One region of the Bacillus safensis genome, then DNA from elsewhere that is predicted to be linked to it. Evidence: a T-box and tRNA genes for the amino acid it is inferred to sense, from the RefSeq annotation. Region 1 holds a T-box; the other holds one or more tRNA genes.
What was found. The T-box of region 1 lies ahead of thrS (threonine--tRNA ligase). A T-box ahead of a tRNA ligase gene usually reads a tRNA of that ligase, here a tRNA-Thr.
Positions count from the first base shown of each region.

Region 2: it encodes a tRNA-Thr, which carries the amino acid that the T-box ahead of thrS (threonine--tRNA ligase) is inferred to sense. The anticodon was not compared.

Region 1 is NZ_CP154909.1:2,539,366-2,548,576, forward strand. Features, by position in the region: gene AAYR28_RS13040 (HAD family hydrolase) at 1-491, shown strand, start outside; gene AAYR28_RS13045 (methyl-accepting chemotaxis protein) at 548-1,468, opposite strand; gene thrS (threonine--tRNA ligase) at 1,626-3,566, opposite strand; T-box leader at 3,612-3,859, opposite strand; gene ytxC (putative sporulation protein YtxC) at 3,903-4,772, opposite strand; gene AAYR28_RS13060 (TVP38/TMEM64 family protein) at 4,833-5,471, opposite strand; gene dnaI (primosomal protein DnaI) at 5,505-6,434, opposite strand; gene AAYR28_RS13070 (replication initiation and membrane attachment family protein) at 6,451-7,875, opposite strand; gene nrdR (transcriptional regulator NrdR) at 7,977-8,435, opposite strand; gene AAYR28_RS13080 (hypothetical protein) at 8,440-8,826, opposite strand; gene speD (adenosylmethionine decarboxylase) at 9,010-9,211, opposite strand, start outside.
Region 2 is NZ_CP154909.1:85,410-94,620, forward strand. Features, by position in the region: rRNA gene AAYR28_RS00465 (23S ribosomal RNA) at 60-2,990, shown strand; rRNA gene rrf (5S ribosomal RNA) at 3,052-3,167, shown strand; tRNA gene AAYR28_RS00475 (tRNA-Val) at 3,949-4,024, shown strand; tRNA gene AAYR28_RS00480 (tRNA-Thr) at 4,058-4,133, shown strand; tRNA gene AAYR28_RS00485 (tRNA-Lys) at 4,171-4,246, shown strand; tRNA gene AAYR28_RS00490 (tRNA-Leu) at 4,255-4,337, shown strand; tRNA gene AAYR28_RS00495 (tRNA-Gly) at 4,368-4,439, shown strand; tRNA gene AAYR28_RS00500 (tRNA-Leu) at 4,452-4,537, shown strand; tRNA gene AAYR28_RS00505 (tRNA-Arg) at 4,548-4,624, shown strand; tRNA gene AAYR28_RS00510 (tRNA-Pro) at 4,632-4,708, shown strand; tRNA gene AAYR28_RS00515 (tRNA-Ala) at 4,717-4,792, shown strand; rRNA gene AAYR28_RS00520 (16S ribosomal RNA) at 4,918-6,466, shown strand; rRNA gene AAYR28_RS00525 (23S ribosomal RNA) at 6,649-9,211, shown strand, end outside.

The DNA of each region.
Region 1 (9,211 bases):
AAAACGCTTGGACCAATGGCTTAAGGGCAGCGGGAATTGACGATGAGGCATTTGGACAATATTTGGCTGATTTCTTTGCAGCAGAGCGCAGAAAACGCCCATATGTCTATGAAGAAACATACCCTGTTTTAAACCGCCTGAAAGGCAGCTACGAATTGCTCCTTTTAACAAACGGAGATCCTAGCCTTCAAAAGGAAAAACTGGCAGGTGTTCCTGAGCTTGCCCCTTATTTTAACGAAATTGTGATTTCAGGAGACTACGGGAAAGGCAAACCTGATCCGGGTATCTTTGAGCACTGCCTTCAGCTGTTAAACTTAACAAAAGACGAAGTGATCATGGTTGGAGATAATCCGAAAACAGATATTCTCGGCGCATCTCGCGCTGGCATCCAAACCGTTTGGATCAATCGCCATGGCAAGAAAAACGAAACAGATGTGACGCCTGATTATGAAATCAAAGACTTACATGAATTGTTTGATATATTAAAATAGAACAAAAAAACACCCTTCTCCTGACGACGAGATTGGGTGTTTTTGTAGTCTTAGAGCTATATGATTGCCGCTAGACTTTGCGCTTGCCGGTCTAAGCCGCGTGCTGCTTCTCCTACAATGATGAATTCCTCACTTGCCTGCTTTACAAGATCCCGGTTAGTAAACACGGTTGTCTTTGCCCGGCTTGTTCCGCTGCTGACTTTCTCTACTTCTGCATGAATCGCCTTCACGTATTGATCTACCTTGACGATCGCTTCTTTTGAATTTGTCGCTAGCTTTCGAATTTCTGCTGCCACTACACTAAAGCCATTTCCATAGGAACCCGCATGTGCCGCTTCTATTGCCGCATTTAAGGCGAGCAGCTGGGTTTGTGAAGAAATGCTGTTAATGCTTGCAGCAATGGAGCTGATGGACTCTACCCGCTCGGTTAATCCTTTTAGCAAGCTCATATTTTGATCGGTTTCGTTTGCTATATGATCAAAGGAGGCATTGACACTTTGACTATGCTGAATGCCAACTTCTGCTCGTTCCATTAATTTTGCAGACATCTCCTTTAAGTCTTCTACGACTTGCTTCATTGTATGTTCTCTCTCCGTAATATCTGTCGCCACTTTCACAACACCTACTACAGTTCCTTCTTCATCTCGAACAGGTGAATATGTCGCTTCAAGCCATAAGCTGCTGCCGTTTTTCGTGATCCGCTGCACTTTTTCTTGAAAAACTTGACCTTCTCTCAAACGCTTCCAAAACATGTGATAGCTCGTGTGTTCTGTAATATGCGGAGGACAGAACTGTCTATGTTGAAGACCGATCATCTCTTCTTTAGAATATCCCATGGCTTTTGCAAAAATATTGTTCACCCATAGAACTTCACCTGTCACATTAAATTCAATCATTGCCAGCGAGTGCTCTAATGCACGAAGAACAGCTGATTGCTCCAATACATGTGACGATAAATTGTTTGTTGTTTGCATCATCGCTTTCATTCCCCCAATTTGTCTCGAACCAATAGTACATACTTACCCTTACTTTTGTACTATCTAAACGTCTCTTTTTAGGAATTGGATCACTAGTGGAGGTGTTTTCCAAAAAGAAAAAAGCCAGTGACCTAAAGAGAATCACTGGCTGTGCTTATTATTTCTTTGCTTCTGCTACTGCATGTTTCACAAAGGCTTCAAGATCCATTGTTTCTGAATCTTGTTCCCCGTACTTTCTTACATTGACAGCGCCATTTTCTGCTTCTTGATCTCCGACGACAAGCATGTACGGAATCTTTTGCATTTGCGCTTCTCTAATTTTGTACCCAATTTTTTCATCGCGGCTGTCAAGCTCTACACGAAGACCTTTAAGCTGCAAACGTTCTTGTACTTTTTTCGCATAGTCTAAATGAACAGACGGTGAAACTGGGATGACTTGGAATTGTACAGGTGCCAGCCATGTTGGAAGGGCTCCTTTGTATTCTTCAATTAAGAAGGCAACGAAACGTTCCATTGTAGAAACAACGCCTCTATGAATCACGACTGGACGATGGTGCTTTCCATCTTCTCCGATATATGTGAGATCAAAGCGTTCTGGAAGTAAGAAATCAAGCTGTACAGTGGATAATGTCTCTTCTTTTCCAAGAGCTGTCTTCACTTGTACATCAAGCTTCGGCCCATAAAATGCCGCTTCGCCTTCTGCTTCATAGTAGTCGTGACCAAGCTCGTCCATTGCATCCTTCAGCATCGATTGTGCTTTATTCCACATCGCATCGTCATCGAAATACTTCTCAGTATCTTCTGGATCACGATAAGATAAGCGGAATGTGTAGTCATTCAAGCCAAAGTCTTGATACACTTCTTCAATTAAACGAACTGTACGGATGAACTCGTCTTTGATTTGATCTGGACGAACAAAGATGTGTGCATCGTTTAATGTCATACCGCGAACACGCTGAAGGCCGGATAAGGCACCTGACATTTCATAGCGGTGCATTGTACCAAGCTCTGCAATACGAATTGGCAATTCGCGATAGCTGTGCGGCTCGTTTTTGTAAATCATCATATGGTGCGGACAGTTCATCGGACGAAGAACAAGATCTTCGTTGTCCATTTCCATTACTGGGAACATGTCTTCTTGATAATGCGCCCAGTGTCCTGATGTTTTATACAATTCAACACTTGCAAGAACTGGTGTGTACACATGTTCATAGCCAAGACGCACTTCTTTATCGACAATGTAACGCTCAATGACGCGGCGGATTGTAGCGCCTTTTGGCAGCCAAAGCGGAAGTCCTTGACCAACCTTTTGAGAATTCGCAAACAGTTTCAGCTCTTTTCCAAGCTTACGGTGATCGCGTTCTTTCGCTTCTTCCAGCAGACGTAAGTGCTCATTTAAATCTTCTTTGCTGAAGAAAGCTGTTCCGTAAATACGCTGAAGCATTTGGTTGTTACTGTCGCCTCTCCAGTATGCACCGGCAAGGCTTAACAGTTTAAACTCTTTGATTTTTCCTGTAGACGGCAAATGAATCCCGCGGCAGAGGTCAAAGAATTCCCCCTGCTCATAAATCGTCACAGCTTCACCTTCTGGAATCGCCTCTAACAGTTCAAGCTTTAATTCATCACCAATCGCTTCAAAGCGCTTTTTCGCTTCTTCTCTTGATACTTCAATTCGCTCAATTGGCAGATTGCTGTTAATGATTTTCTTCATTTCTTTTTCAATCTTTGGTAAGTCTTCAGGTGTGATTGCAACATCGATGTCCACATCGTAGTAGAAGCCATTTTCGATGACAGGACCTACGCCAAACTGAACGTGATGCTCTTTTCCATACAGACGTTTGATCGCCTGCGCTAGCAAATGAGCTGTGCTGTGGCGCATAATGTCGAGTGCTTCTTCACTTTTATCTGTGATGATCTCGATTGTTCCACTTTCTAATAGCGGCGTACGCAGATCTATTTCTTTACCGTTCAATTTACCGGCAAGTGCTTTTTTCTTTAGGCCCGGGCTAATTGATGCCGCGATGTCTTCTGTTGTAGCTGTTTTGTCAAACTCCTTGACTGCTCCATCTGGAAATGTAAGTTGAATTTGTTCTGACATCTCTGGTCACTCCTTTTTTTGGCAATATAAAAACCCCGCCCCCTGGAAAGGGACGAGGTTGAATAAACGGAATCGTGGTTCCACCCTTTTTCCCGTATTTGCAGCTTGCTTTTTCATAAGCAAATACGGCTTGCGGTTCGATAACGGGAATTCCCGTCAGCCATTACTAAAAAGTTCACAGCTGATGTTCAAAGGTGGTAAAGCAAATGGTCCTCTGCTAGGAAGCTTTCAGCCGCGGCTTCCCTCTCTTTAAGCGGGTGTTCATTTGTTCATGTCCTTATCAATACGGTCTCTGTATGAAGTTACACCGTATTATAAAACGTTTTTTCGTGAAAATCAAGAAAGCTTTTCACTTTTCTTGTTGAAATGAGCATGTACAAATTGAACATTCTGCTCTTGGAATGAATGAGACGGGAACACCTCGACCCTTTCTTGAAAAATATTTTGAATGGTTTGCACCATCGAGTGACCTGTATCATTTGTAAATAGGTCAATTTTTTGCGGTGCAATGGAGACAAGCGGTGCAATCAGCTGCGAATCAATATACATTGGATGCTCTCTTACAAACTGTCTGTCTATGTATTGTTTTTGATCACGCTCAGAAGCGTAGCGAAATTCCCAAATCACCAGGCGGTCCTGATGCACAACATGTACTTTTTCGAGCCTAGGCTCTCTTGCCATCACATAGTCTCGAAGTGATTGAATGAAATTTTGATACTCTTGCTCCATTTTGTATTCTTCAATGGACACTTCAACATAGTTCTTCAGCCTTCGGTCATACTCTGACAGTCTAAATGTCATAAATGAACCAATTGAAAAAACGCCTTGCTGTAAAGAAATCGCTTCAAGCTCCTTTCTTAAAAGGGCTTCTCTTGACGGGTCTTGCTGAATGCCGGGAATATCATCTAAGTCCCCGTTCATGATACTGTGTGCGATGGAAAGAATTTGGTGCTGCTCTTCAGGATCTTTAAACAAATAGGTGTTTTCAAGGATGCTGCGCATGCGCTCATTTTCTTTGCATTCCAAAAAAAAGTGAACCAGTAATGGCCGCACAATGTGCTCAAGTGCTTCTTCGGATTCCTTCGCCTCTATGAGAAGCCGGTCTTTCCCTTGTTGAATTGACATGTGATGCCGACTGTCTAAGTGTTCAGCAAGATGTAAAAAAGCGGCGGTATCATATTCATCTTCAAAGATTATTTCAAGCATGTTTGTCCCCCCTAACGACATCTGTTACATATATATGGGGGGAACATAAAAAATAGACGCCTAAAATAAATCAGGCATCTTTCTTTTTAAAATGAGTGGAACAGAGATAAAGATCAAATAAATCAAACAAACAACCACTAAGGCGGCATAATTTCCGCTGACAAAGCTTGAGCCGAGAACATTTAACGCAATTGTCCCCGGTATTAAGCCTAAAAAGGTGGCTGTCACAAATGCACGATAATTTGCACGTGAAGCAGCTGCCGCATAGCTGACAAAATCAAAGTGAATCGGTGCAATACGCAATAACAAAATATAAAGAAATCCATGCTCCTGAATGCGGGACGTCACCGCTTTCAGCTTTCGGCTGTTTGATTCCGTTTCCTTCTTTTTTGCACGAAAGGTTGAAGCAATCATGAAAGAGCCTGTTGCCCCGGCTGTCGCTCCAATGAGGGCATAAATCGTCCCAAGGACACTGCCGAATGCCAAACCTGCCGCCAAAGAAAAGACCGTAATCGGGACGAGAACAAACGGGCGGAAAAGAGATAAGAAAAGAAAAACAAAGGGAGCCAGCATTCCAAATTGAAGCACCCAATTCTTCACATCTTTTGGCGCCAGCTGAAGATGCTGTTTATTCAGCCACCACAGCGCAGCAGCAAGAATGCCAATCACAAGAAAAAGCAGCCATTTTCTTTTGTTCATTTCATTTGCTCCTCCTTCAGGTGACATACGCTTTTATAAATGACGGCGGTTTTCTCCTTCGAGCAACACTGGCTCTGCTAAATAGAGAATCCGTTCCATTAAACGAGCGGCTTTGACCTCTTCTTTTTCTCCCCGCTGTGAGTACGTAAAGTGATGCTTCAGCTCGTTTGGTGAGAAATTAGAAGAGAAAAATGTCGGCAGCTGCTCTGCCATACGGTATTGTAAGATCGTACCGAGCAGTTCATCCCGCACCCAGCTTGTCATCGATTCTGCCCCAATATCATCAAGCATTAAAATAGGAGTGGACTTGACCATATTCAGCTTTTCTTCTAGCGTATGATCGGCTAATGAATTTTTTAACTCTCTTACAAATTCAGGCACGTAAACAAGGAGAGATGGGTATTCTTTCTCCGCTAGCTGCTGCGCAATAGCTGCCAGTATATACGTTTTTCCTACTCCAAACTTTCCGTGTAAATACAAGCCTTTTCCTTTTCCAGTCTCATCATAGCTTTGGAGGAATTGACCTACTTTTTGAATGACCTCTTGTCTCCCCACAACGTTCAGATCAGCGAACGTCGCTTGAAGGACATTTTGCGGAATATACATGCTTTTCATCAGCTCTTGCTGTTTCTTCTGTCTATCGAGCCGCAGCTTGACTGGGCAAGGAGAATATTCAATATCAATACTCTGACCTTTGATCACAAGCTTCGGGTGATACCCATCTAAAATCGCATTAACGTTTTCGTCATCTAAGCAGTAAGAGCAGCCCTTCGACTGCTGCACATATTCAAAGAGCCGGTTCAAGCTGCGATTGATCATGTCTTCATGTATCTCTTCTTGATGCTTCTGTAAAAAAGCCTTCACATCTTCATCAGATAACACACTTTCTTTAATCTGATTGTATCTCACGCGAAAATCTACTCGTCCTTTTAGCTGTTCAAATGAACGACCGATCGGTTTCATCCCATCTCACCTCACCTTAATGTGCATTGTACTTTTTCATATTTTTAAACTGATCTAACAGTTTTTCTTTTTCTCGTTCGAGGTCTTCTGTAGACAGATTGTCCGTTTGCTCTTTTGCCGGCTGTTCTTTTGTTTCGGTTTCTTTCATCCAGTCAGGCAGTTTCTCTTCCCGGACAACTTTTCCTGTACCATATGGGCTGCGCTGCTTTTTCTGCTGCGCCCACTCTGTCATTTGTCTGTTCTCTTCTTTGGCAATTTTCATGGCCGCTGCTACGGTTTTGATTTTCTTCCTCACCCAATGAGCGGCGATTTTTTGCATATATGTTTTTGACAGCTTCATATCTGTTTTGAGTAATGTATAGTAGATGAGAACATTCATGACACCTGGCTCTAGCTGCTGCTCGAGCATGATATCTTCGACAATTCTTAAGTCGGCATACGTTGGCTCAATACCATCTGCCATGTCTTTTAGCAGCTCTCTAGGCGAAATATGATCCAGTTTTTCAATCAATTTTGCATCTGGAGTATCAGCCGCCGGCGTCTTTGAAGCATCTTGGCGCAAGTGTCTTGGCTGTTTTTGATCAATCAGCTTTGGCTGTTCGCCTCTGTATTCAATTTGGTACCAGTCTCTTGCTGCTTTTCTCAGCTCTTCTGTTGAGATCATTTGATCCGAACCGCATGCACCTGCTACAATATTTTGCATTTGAAGCGGGGTGATGCCGTATACAACAGCTAACTTCTTAATTGTTTCTTTTACCTGCTTTGTCAAAGCCTTTCTTGGAATCATCATGTCAGACATACCTGCTAATAATAGATCGAAATCAAAGGATTCGTCTGAGAGCGGTGCCGGCTGACTCGATCCAACGGTCACATATTCATAGCCTTGATCAAGCGATGACGCCTGATGAATTTCTTCTGTCATCTTGCGCTCGCCTGGCTGCAATACGTGAAAGACTTCTTCAAACGACCGTGAAATGTTCTTTGCTTCTGCAGGAACACCTGGATAGGAGAAATAATCACGCAGCTGCATATATTTTGCTTTCTCAACCCGATGGTACAGCAGGACATTCAGCATACCATCTTGGAAAAACTCATCTGGTCTTAGCGGCGGTACAAGCTCATATGTAAACAGTCTGCCTTCTTCCGTTTCCTGTTCATATGTGCGGAGTAAGCCGATCGCTTCAAGCTTTAAACGTTCCTCAAAAATATCATTTAAATTCGTCTGCAGCATGACCATGAGCTGCCGATGAGGTGCAGGTTTCCCCCACATACGATTTTGTTCCAGCTCACCCCACAGCGTCATGTATAAGCTGAAAGCGGACATGCCAATAAGCGGCTGATATAAAAGAGTGATGAGCTGTCTATCGATGTCACCGAGCAATGAAGCGCTTTTGACGACATACGGATCGACGGCTAGCACTTCCTTCCAATGCTCTGTCATATGCTGATCCTCCCCATGAATTGCGATTGTTTCCATTGTACACTCTTTTTACGTTTTACGCTTTACGCAGGAAAAAGAGCATGAAGAATCTCCAGCTCTTTTTAGCGTTCTTTCTTTAATAGATCTTTTAATTCATCAATAAAAACATTGATGTCTTTAAACTGCCGATAAACCGAGGCAAACCTGACGTAAGACACTTCATCAATTTTCGCCAGCTCGTCCATGACCATTTCACCTACAAGCTCGCTTTTCACCTCTGACATGCCTTGATTGCGCAGTTCTTTTTCGATATTAAAGCAGACATCCTCCAGCTGCTTTAAAGCGACAGGACGCTTTTCACACGCTTTGATGAGTCCTCTCAGCATTTTTTCCCGGCTGAATTCTTCTCGAATCCCTTCTTTTTTCACCACAATCAGCGGTAATTCTTCTAATTTTTCAAACGTCGTAAAGCGATATTGGCAGCTTTCGCACTCTCTTCTACGACGGATGGATTTCCCTTCATCTACTGGTCTTGAATCAAGCACCCTTGTGCCAAGGTGCTGACATGTGGGACATTTCATTTCATCAGCTCCGATCTATTCTTGGAAGTTGTTTGTCTAGTTCATCATAAAGGGACAGAACGGTCTTTTGACTATAGCCGAAATCTGTTGGCAGGGCCGTTTCTGTTGTCACATTAAAATCGACAGCTGTTTCAAAAGGACGAATTGAAATGACAGTCGCCACGAGAAAGGCTTTTTTCGGCAATCGTATGTTTGCGCTGATTTCACCTCGTTCTGCTGAAACAGATGTCACTTGATAAGAATCGCTTCGGGAAAGAATGGTTTCCACCGCTTGAAAAACTTGTGCATTCGTCGATTTGTAGTAATGGCTTTTCAGTTCTGACACTGGATGCTCGTCAGATGTTTCTGTATGGTTTGACATGAATCGCTTAAACTTTTGTCTTAAAGTCATACACGTATCCCCTTTGCCATAATGCCTCTTTCTTTATTTTATAAAAAAAACCTTTGTTTTCCTAGAACAAAAGTATAGACAAGCTGGGGAATGTTGGATTTTTTATCAAAAAAATATAAAAAGGAGCATAACACAAAGGCATTCAATGCTTTTGGCCAGCTCCCATTGCAATCTTTTTTATGTTTACAGTGCTTTGGCTTGTGCCTGTTTTACTTGTACAGGTCCCATGCCTCGAGGAATTTCGATGTTTTCTCTTGTTTCAGCACCTAATTCATCTCCGATATGATCTGCTGCAATATTCGGATCTAGGTCACCGCAAGTATAAACATCTATGCTCGCATAACCATGTTCAGGAAAGCTGTGAATTGTCAGATGAGATTCAGAA
Region 2 (9,211 bases), 1.2 Mb from region 1:
TCACATTGAATGCAATGCAAAGTTCATCACACATAGTGATTCTTTCTAAAGTAAGAAATGGTTAAGTTAGAAAGGGCGCACGGTGGATGCCTTGGCACTAGGAGCCGATGAAGGACGGGACGAACACCGATATGCTTCGGGGAGCTGTAAGCAAGCTTTGATCCGGAGATTTCCGAATGGGGAAACCCACTGCTCGTAATGGAGTAGTATCCATACTTGAATACATAGAGTATGAGAAGGCATACCCGGGGAACTGAAACATCTAAGTACCCGGAGGAAGAGAAAGCAAATGCGATTCCCTGAGTAGCGGCGAGCGAAACGGGAACAGCCCAAACCAAGAGGCTTGCCTCTTGGGGTTGTAGGACACTCTATACGGAGTTACAAAGGAACGATATAAGCGAAGAGGTCTGGAAAGGCCCGCCAAAGAAGGTAACAGCCCTGTAACTGAAATGTTGTTCTCTCCAGAGTGGATCCTGAGTACGGCGGAACACGTGAAATTCCGTCGGAATCCGGGAGGACCATCTCCCAAGGCTAAATACTCCCTAGTGACCGATAGTGAACCAGTACCGTGAGGGAAAGGTGAAAAGCACCCCGGAAGGGGAGTGAAATAGATCCTGAAACCGTGTGCCTACAAGTAGTCAGAGCCCGTTAACGGGTGATGGCGTGCCTTTTGTAGAATGAACCGGCGAGTTACGATCCCGTGCAAGGTTAAGCAGAAGATGCGGAGCCGCAGCGAAAGCGAGTCTGAATAGGGCGCATGAGTACGTGGTCGTAGACCCGAAACCAGGTGATCTACCCATGTCCAGGGTGAAGTTCAGGTAACACTGAATGGAGGCCCGAACCCACGCACGTTGAAAAGTGCGGGGATGAGGTGTGGGTAGGGGTGAAATGCCAATCGAACCTGGAGATAGCTGGTTCTCTCCGAAATAGCTTTAGGGCTAGCCTCAAGGTAAGAGTCTCGGAGGTAGAGCACTGATTGGACTAGGGGCCCCTACCGGGTTACCGAATTCAGTCAAACTCCGAATGCCGATGACTTATCCTTGGGAGTCAGACTGCGAGTGATAAGATCCGTAGTCGAAAGGGAAACAGCCCAGACCGCCAGCTAAGGTCCCAAAGTATACGTTAAGTGGAAAAGGATGTGGAGTTGCTTAGACAACCAGGATGTTGGCTTAGAAGCAGCCACCATTTAAAGAGTGCGTAATAGCTCACTGGTCGAGTGACTCTGCGCCGAAAATGTACCGGGGCTAAACGTATCACCGAAGCTGCGGACTGTTCTTACGAACAGTGGTAGGAGAGCGTTCTAAGGGCTGTGAAGCCAGACCGGAAGGACTGGTGGAGCGCTTAGAAGTGAGAATGCCGGTATGAGTAGCGAAAGACGGGTGAGAATCCCGTCCACCGAATGCCTAAGGTTTCCTGAGGAAGGCTCGTCCGCTCAGGGTTAGTCGGGACCTAAGCCGAGGCCGAAAGGCGTAGGCGATGGACAACAGGTTGATATTCCTGTACCACCTCCTCACCATTTGAGCAATGGGGGGACGCAGGAGGATAGGGTAAGCGCGGTATTGGATATCCGCGTCCAAGCAGTTAGGCTGGGAAATAGGCAAATCCGTTTCCCGTAAAGGCTGAGCTGTGATGGCGAGCGAAATTTAGTAGCGAAGTTCCTGATTCCACACTGCCAAGAAAAGCCTCTAGCGAGGTGAGAGGTGCCCGTACCGCAAACCGACACAGGTAGGCGAGGAGAGAATCCTAAGGTGATCGAGAGAACTCTCGTTAAGGAACTCGGCAAAATGACCCCGTAACTTCGGGAGAAGGGGTGCTTCTTAGGGTGTTAAAGCCCCGAGAAGCCGCAGTGAATAGGCCCAGGCGACTGTTTAGCAAAAACACAGGTCTCTGCGAAGCCGTAAGGCGAAGTATAGGGGCTGACGCCTGCCCGGTGCTGGAAGGTTAAGAGGAGCGCTTAGCGTAAGCGAAGGTGCGAATTGAAGCCCCAGTAAACGGCGGCCGTAACTATAACGGTCCTAAGGTAGCGAAATTCCTTGTCGGGTAAGTTCCGACCCGCACGAAAGGCGCAACGATCTGGGCACTGTCTCAACGAGAGACTCGGTGAAATTATAGTACCTGTGAAGATGCAGGTTACCCGCGACAGGACGGAAAGACCCCGTGGAGCTTTACTGCAGCCTGATATTGAATGTTGGTACAGCTTGTACAGGATAGGTAGGAGCCTTGGAAACCGGAGCGCTAGCTTCGGTGGAGGCATCGGTGGGATACTACCCTGGCTGTATTGACCTTCTAACCCGCTGCCCTTATCGGGCAGGGAGACAGTGTCAGGTGGGCAGTTTGACTGGGGCGGTCGCCTCCTAAAATGTAACGGAGGCGCCCAAAGGTTCCCTCAGAATGGTTGGAAATCATTCGCAGAGTGTAAAGGCACAAGGGAGCTTGACTGCGAGACCTACAAGTCGAGCAGGGACGAAAGTCGGGCTTAGTGATCCGGTGGTTCCGCATGGAAGGGCCATCGCTCAACGGATAAAAGCTACCCCGGGGATAACAGGCTTATCTCCCCCAAGAGTCCACATCGACGGGGAGGTTTGGCACCTCGATGTCGGCTCATCGCATCCTGGGGCTGTAGTCGGTCCCAAGGGTTGGGCTGTTCGCCCATTAAAGCGGTACGCGAGCTGGGTTCAGAACGTCGTGAGACAGTTCGGTCCCTATCCGTCGCGGGCGCAGGAAATTTGAGAGGAGCTGTCCTTAGTACGAGAGGACCGGGATGGACGCACCGCTGGTGTACCAGTTGTTCTGCCAAGGGCATCGCTGGGTAGCTATGTGCGGACGGGATAAGTGCTGAAAGCATCTAAGCATGAAGCCCCCCTCAAGATGAGATTTCCCATTCCGCAAGGAAGTAAGATCCCTGAAAGATGATCAGGTTGATAGGTCTGAGGTGGAAGCGTGGTGACACGTGGAGCTGACAGATACTAATAGATCGAGGACTTAACCTATATTCTAATGTGAAGTTTGAACATTGTTATTTAGTTTTGAGAGAACATTCTCTCCATCAGGTTTGGTGGCGATAGCGAAGAGGTCACACCCGTTCCCATACCGAACACGGAAGTTAAGCTCTTCAGCGCCGATGGTAGTTGGGGGTTTCCCCCTGTGAGAGTAGGACGCCGCCAAGCTTCTATTAGGATCAGTTCCAGTCGGAACTGGTCTTTTTTGTGTTTTTGAATGACTTGCTTCTATATAATAGGTTCGTAAAGTGAGAATACGTTGTTCCTTCAATTTAACACTTCAGTCATCATATGAACCAGCAGCTCAAATTATCAAGGGTCATTAAAAGCATAGAAAACCTCTCCTTGGACTAAATAGACGTAAAGAGGTGATGTACAGGGTCACGAGATAGAAAGGCACCCTCACCCCAAAGGGGATAGTCAGCTATTGCTAAATTTTTAACTTAAAAGGAGAAAGAAACAATACTAATATTAATTCTCCTGGTAAAACTTTATATCGATGATAAGACTGTTGAGTGTTTGAAGCAGCAGAAAAATTAATGTGAAACGATTTGTTGAAAAATAGTAAAGACCAGTAATTATTTTTACACTTTTTTAGGCAAAAAAGATTTCTCAGAAAAATAAAATAATAATAGAATTTCTTTTTTGGATGTTTTTTATCCAGAGATATATGAAATAAAACAAGGATATGAAAGCTTCGAAATTGCTGTATTTGCAATGATAGAGCCATATAAGCGCTCTTTTTAACAAAAAAACATAAAAAAATGAAAAAAAGGCTTTTAAAATGATGAGACAAGTGGTAAAATTCTTTAGGTGCCTTAACGAAAAGGTGAAAAAACAGCTTTAAAATAAATTCAAAAATTATTTTAAAAAAGTCTTTACAAACAATATCTTATCGTTATATAATACTATTTGTCAGATCGAGAGACACTTCGAAACGACACAATATGGAGGATTAGCTCAGCTGGGAGAGCATCTGCCTTACAAGCAGAGGGTCGGCGGTTCGAGCCCGTCATCCTCCACCATATTTATTCTTACATAATGTTAGGATAGATAAAGCCGGTGTAGCTCAACTGGTAGAGCAACTGACTTGTAATCAGTAGGTTGGGGGTTCAAGTCCTCTTGCCGGCACCACTTTCATATGGTAAGATAGACAAGTCGTTTTTAAAGCGAGCCATTAGCTCAGTTGGTAGAGCATCTGACTTTTAATCAGAGGGTCGAAGGTTCGAGTCCTTCATGGCTCACCATGTTTCATGCGGGTGTGGCGGAATTGGCAGACGCGCTAGACTTAGGATCTAGTGTCTTTATGACGTGGGGGTTCAAGTCCCTTCACCCGCATTGCCAAATAAAATAAAGAAATCCTGTAATGCGGAAGTAGTTCAGTGGTAGAACACCACCTTGCCAAGGTGGGGGTCGCGGGTTCGAATCCCGTCTTCCGCTTATACCATCCACGCCGGGGTGGTGGAATTGGCAGACACACAGGACTTAAAATCCTGCGGTAGGTGACTACCGTGCCGGTTCAAGTCCGGCCCTCGGCATTATAAATAAGCGCCCGTAGCTCAATTGGATAGAGCGTTTGACTACGGATCAAAAGGTTAGGGGTTCGACTCCTCTCGGGCGCGCCATTAAGATCGGGAAGTAGCTCAGCTTGGTAGAGCACTTGGTTTGGGACCAAGGGGTCGCAGGTTCGAATCCTGTCTTCCCGACCATCTTTTATGGGGCCTTAGCTCAGCTGGGAGAGCGCCTGCCTTGCACGCAGGAGGTCAGCGGTTCGATCCCGCTAGGCTCCACCAATATGATCTTTGAAAACTAAACAAGACAAAACGTACCTGTTAATTCGAGTTTTTATAAAAAAATCCTATGAAACTTCATAGGTAGTCAGTCAAACTGGCGAAAAGCAAAACTTCGGTTTTGTATTTTTTCGGAGAGTTTGATCCTGGCTCAGGACGAACGCTGGCGGCGTGCCTAATACATGCAAGTCGAGCGGACAGAAGGGAGCTTGCTCCCGGATGTTAGCGGCGGACGGGTGAGTAACACGTGGGTAACCTGCCTGTAAGACTGGGATAACTCCGGGAAACCGGAGCTAATACCGGATAGTTCCTTGAACCGCATGGTTCAAGGATGAAAGACGGTTTCGGCTGTCACTTACAGATGGACCCGCGGCGCATTAGCTAGTTGGTGGGGTAATGGCTCACCAAGGCGACGATGCGTAGCCGACCTGAGAGGGTGATCGGCCACACTGGGACTGAGACACGGCCCAGACTCCTACGGGAGGCAGCAGTAGGGAATCTTCCGCAATGGACGAAAGTCTGACGGAGCAACGCCGCGTGAGTGATGAAGGTTTTCGGATCGTAAAGCTCTGTTGTTAGGGAAGAACAAGTGCCAGAGTAACTGCTCGCACCTTGACGGTACCTAACCAGAAAGCCACGGCTAACTACGTGCCAGCAGCCGCGGTAATACGTAGGTGGCAAGCGTTGTCCGGAATTATTGGGCGTAAAGGGCTCGCAGGCGGTTTCTTAAGTCTGATGTGAAAGCCCCCGGCTCAACCGGGGAGGGTCATTGGAAACTGGGAAACTTGAGTGCAGAAGAGGAGAGTGGAATTCCACGTGTAGCGGTGAAATGCGTAGAGATGTGGAGGAACACCAGTGGCGAAGGCGACTCTCTGGTCTGTAACTGACGCTGAGGAGCGAAAGCGTGGGGAGCGAACAGGATTAGATACCCTGGTAGTCCACGCCGTAAACGATGAGTGCTAAGTGTTAGGGGGTTTCCGCCCCTTAGTGCTGCAGCTAACGCATTAAGCACTCCGCCTGGGGAGTACGGTCGCAAGACTGAAACTCAAAGGAATTGACGGGGGCCCGCACAAGCGGTGGAGCATGTGGTTTAATTCGAAGCAACGCGAAGAACCTTACCAGGTCTTGACATCCTCTGACAACCCTAGAGATAGGGCTTTCCCTTCGGGGACAGAGTGACAGGTGGTGCATGGTTGTCGTCAGCTCGTGTCGTGAGATGTTGGGTTAAGTCCCGCAACGAGCGCAACCCTTGATCTTAGTTGCCAGCATTCAGTTGGGCACTCTAAGGTGACTGCCGGTGACAAACCGGAGGAAGGTGGGGATGACGTCAAATCATCATGCCCCTTATGACCTGGGCTACACACGTGCTACAATGGACAGAACAAAGGGCTGCAAGACCGCAAGGTTTAGCCAATCCCATAAATCTGTTCTCAGTTCGGATCGCAGTCTGCAACTCGACTGCGTGAAGCTGGAATCGCTAGTAATCGCGGATCAGCATGCCGCGGTGAATACGTTCCCGGGCCTTGTACACACCGCCCGTCACACCACGAGAGTTTGCAACACCCGAAGTCGGTGAGGTAACCTTTATGGAGCCAGCCGCCGAAGGTGGGGCAGATGATTGGGGTGAAGTCGTAACAAGGTAGCCGTATCGGAAGGTGCGGCTGGATCACCTCCTTTCTAAGGATATATGGAGCAGCGTACGTTTTCGTCTTGTTTAGTTTTGAAGGATCATTCCTTCAAAACATGTCTCTAGCGAGACAGGATTGTTCTTTGAAAACTAGATAACAATAAGTAATACATTCACATTGAATGCAATGCAAAGTTCATCACACATAGTGATTCTTTCTAAAGTAAGAAATGGTTAAGTTAGAAAGGGCGCACGGTGGATGCCTTGGCACTAGGAGCCGATGAAGGACGGGACGAACACCGATATGCTTCGGGGAGCTGTAAGCAAGCTTTGATCCGGAGATTTCCGAATGGGGAAACCCACTGCTCGTAATGGAGTAGTATCCATACTTGAATACATAGAGTATGAGAAGGCATACCCGGGGAACTGAAACATCTAAGTACCCGGAGGAAGAGAAAGCAAATGCGATTCCCTGAGTAGCGGCGAGCGAAACGGGAACAGCCCAAACCAAGAGGCTTGCCTCTTGGGGTTGTAGGACACTCTATACGGAGTTACAAAGGAACGATATAAGCGAAGAGGTCTGGAAAGGCCCGCCAAAGAAGGTAACAGCCCTGTAACTGAAATGTTGTTCTCTCCAGAGTGGATCCTGAGTACGGCGGAACACGTGAAATTCCGTCGGAATCCGGGAGGACCATCTCCCAAGGCTAAATACTCCCTAGTGACCGATAGTGAACCAGTACCGTGAGGGAAAGGTGAAAAGCACCCCGGAAGGGGAGTGAAATAGATCCTGAAACCGTGTGCCTACAAGTAGTCAGAGCCCGTTAACGGGTGATGGCGTGCCTTTTGTAGAATGAACCGGCGAGTTACGATCCCGTGCAAGGTTAAGCAGAAGATGCGGAGCCGCAGCGAAAGCGAGTCTGAATAGGGCGCATGAGTACGTGGTCGTAGACCCGAAACCAGGTGATCTACCCATGTCCAGGGTGAAGTTCAGGTAACACTGAATGGAGGCCCGAACCCACGCACGTTGAAAAGTGCGGGGATGAGGTGTGGGTAGGGGTGAAATGCCAATCGAACCTGGAGATAGCTGGTTCTCTCCGAAATAGCTTTAGGGCTAGCCTCAAGGTAAGAGTCTCGGAGGTAGAGCACTGATTGGACTAGGGGCCCCTACCGGGTTACCGAATTCAGTCAAACTCCGAATGCCGATGACTTATCCTTGGGAGTCAGACTGCGAGTGATAAGATCCGTAGTCGAAAGGGAAACAGCCCAGACCGCCAGCTAAGGTCCCAAAGTATACGTTAAGTGGAAAAGGATGTGGAGTTGCTTAGACAACCAGGATGTTGGCTTAGAAGCAGCCACCATTTAAAGAGTGCGTAATAGCTCACTGGTCGAGTGACTCTGCGCCGAAAATGTACCGGGGCTAAACGTATCACCGAAGCTGCGGACTGTTCTTACGAACAGTGGTAGGAGAGCGTTCTAAGGGCTGTGAAGCCAGACCGGAAGGACTGGTGGAGCGCTTAGAAGTGAGAATGCCGGTATGAGTAGCGAAAGACGGGTGAGAATCCCGTCCACCGAATGCCTAAGGTTTCCTGAGGAAGGCTCGTCCGCTCAGGGTTAGTCGGGACCTAAGCCGAGGCCGAAAGGCGTAGGCGATGGACAACAGGTTGATATTCCTGTACCACCTCCTCACCATTTGAGCAATGGGGGGACGCAGGAGGATAGGGTAAGCGCGGTATTGGATATCCGCGTCCAAGCAGTTAGGCTGGGAAATAGGCAAATCCGTTTCCCGTAAAGGCTGAGCTGTGATGGCGAGCGAAATTTAGTAGCGAAGTTCCTGATTCCACACTGCCAAGAAAAGCCTCTAGCGAGGTGAGAGGTGCCCGTACCGCAAACCGACACAGGTAGGCGAGGAGAGAATCCTAAGGTGATCGAGAGAACTCTCGTTAAGGAACTCGGCAAAATGACCCCGTAACTTCGGGAGAAGGGGTGCTTCTTAGGGTGTTAAAGCCCCGAGAAGCCGCAGTGAATAGGCCCAGGCGACTGTTTAGCAAAAACACAGGTCTCTGCGAAGCCGTAAGGCGAAGTATAGGGGCTGACGCCTGCCCGGTGCTGGAAGGTTAAGAGGAGCGCTTAGCGTAAGCGAAGGTGCGAATTGAAGCCCCAGTAAACGGCGGCCGTAACTATAACGGTCCTAAGGTAGCGAAATTCCTTGTCGGGTAAGTTCCGACCCGCACGAAAGGCGCAACGATCTGGGCACTGTCTCAACGAGAGACTCGGTGAAATTATAGTACCTGTGAAGATGCAGGTTACCCGCGACAGGACGGAAAGACCCCGTGGAGCTTTACTGCAGCCTGATATTGAATGTTGGTACAGCTTGTACAGGATAGGTAGGAGCCTTGGAAACCGGAGCGCTAGCTTCGGTGGAGGCATCGGTGGGATACTACCCTGGCTGTATTGACCTTCTAACCCGCTGCCCTTATCGGGCAGGGAGACAGTGTCAGGTGGGCAGTTTGACTGGGGCGGTCGCCTCCTAAAATGTAACGGAGGCGCCCAAAGGTTCCCTCAGAATGGTTGGAAATCATTCGCAGAGTGTAAAGGCACAAGGGAGCTTGACTGCGAGACCTACAAGTCGAGCAGGGACGAAAGTCGGGCTTAGTGATCCGGTGGTTCCGCATGGAAGGGCCATCGCTCAACGGATAAAAGCTACCCCGGGGATAACAGGCTTATCTCCCCCAAGAGTCCACATCGACGGGGAGGTTTGGCACCTCGATGTCGGCTCATCGCATCCTGGGGCTGTA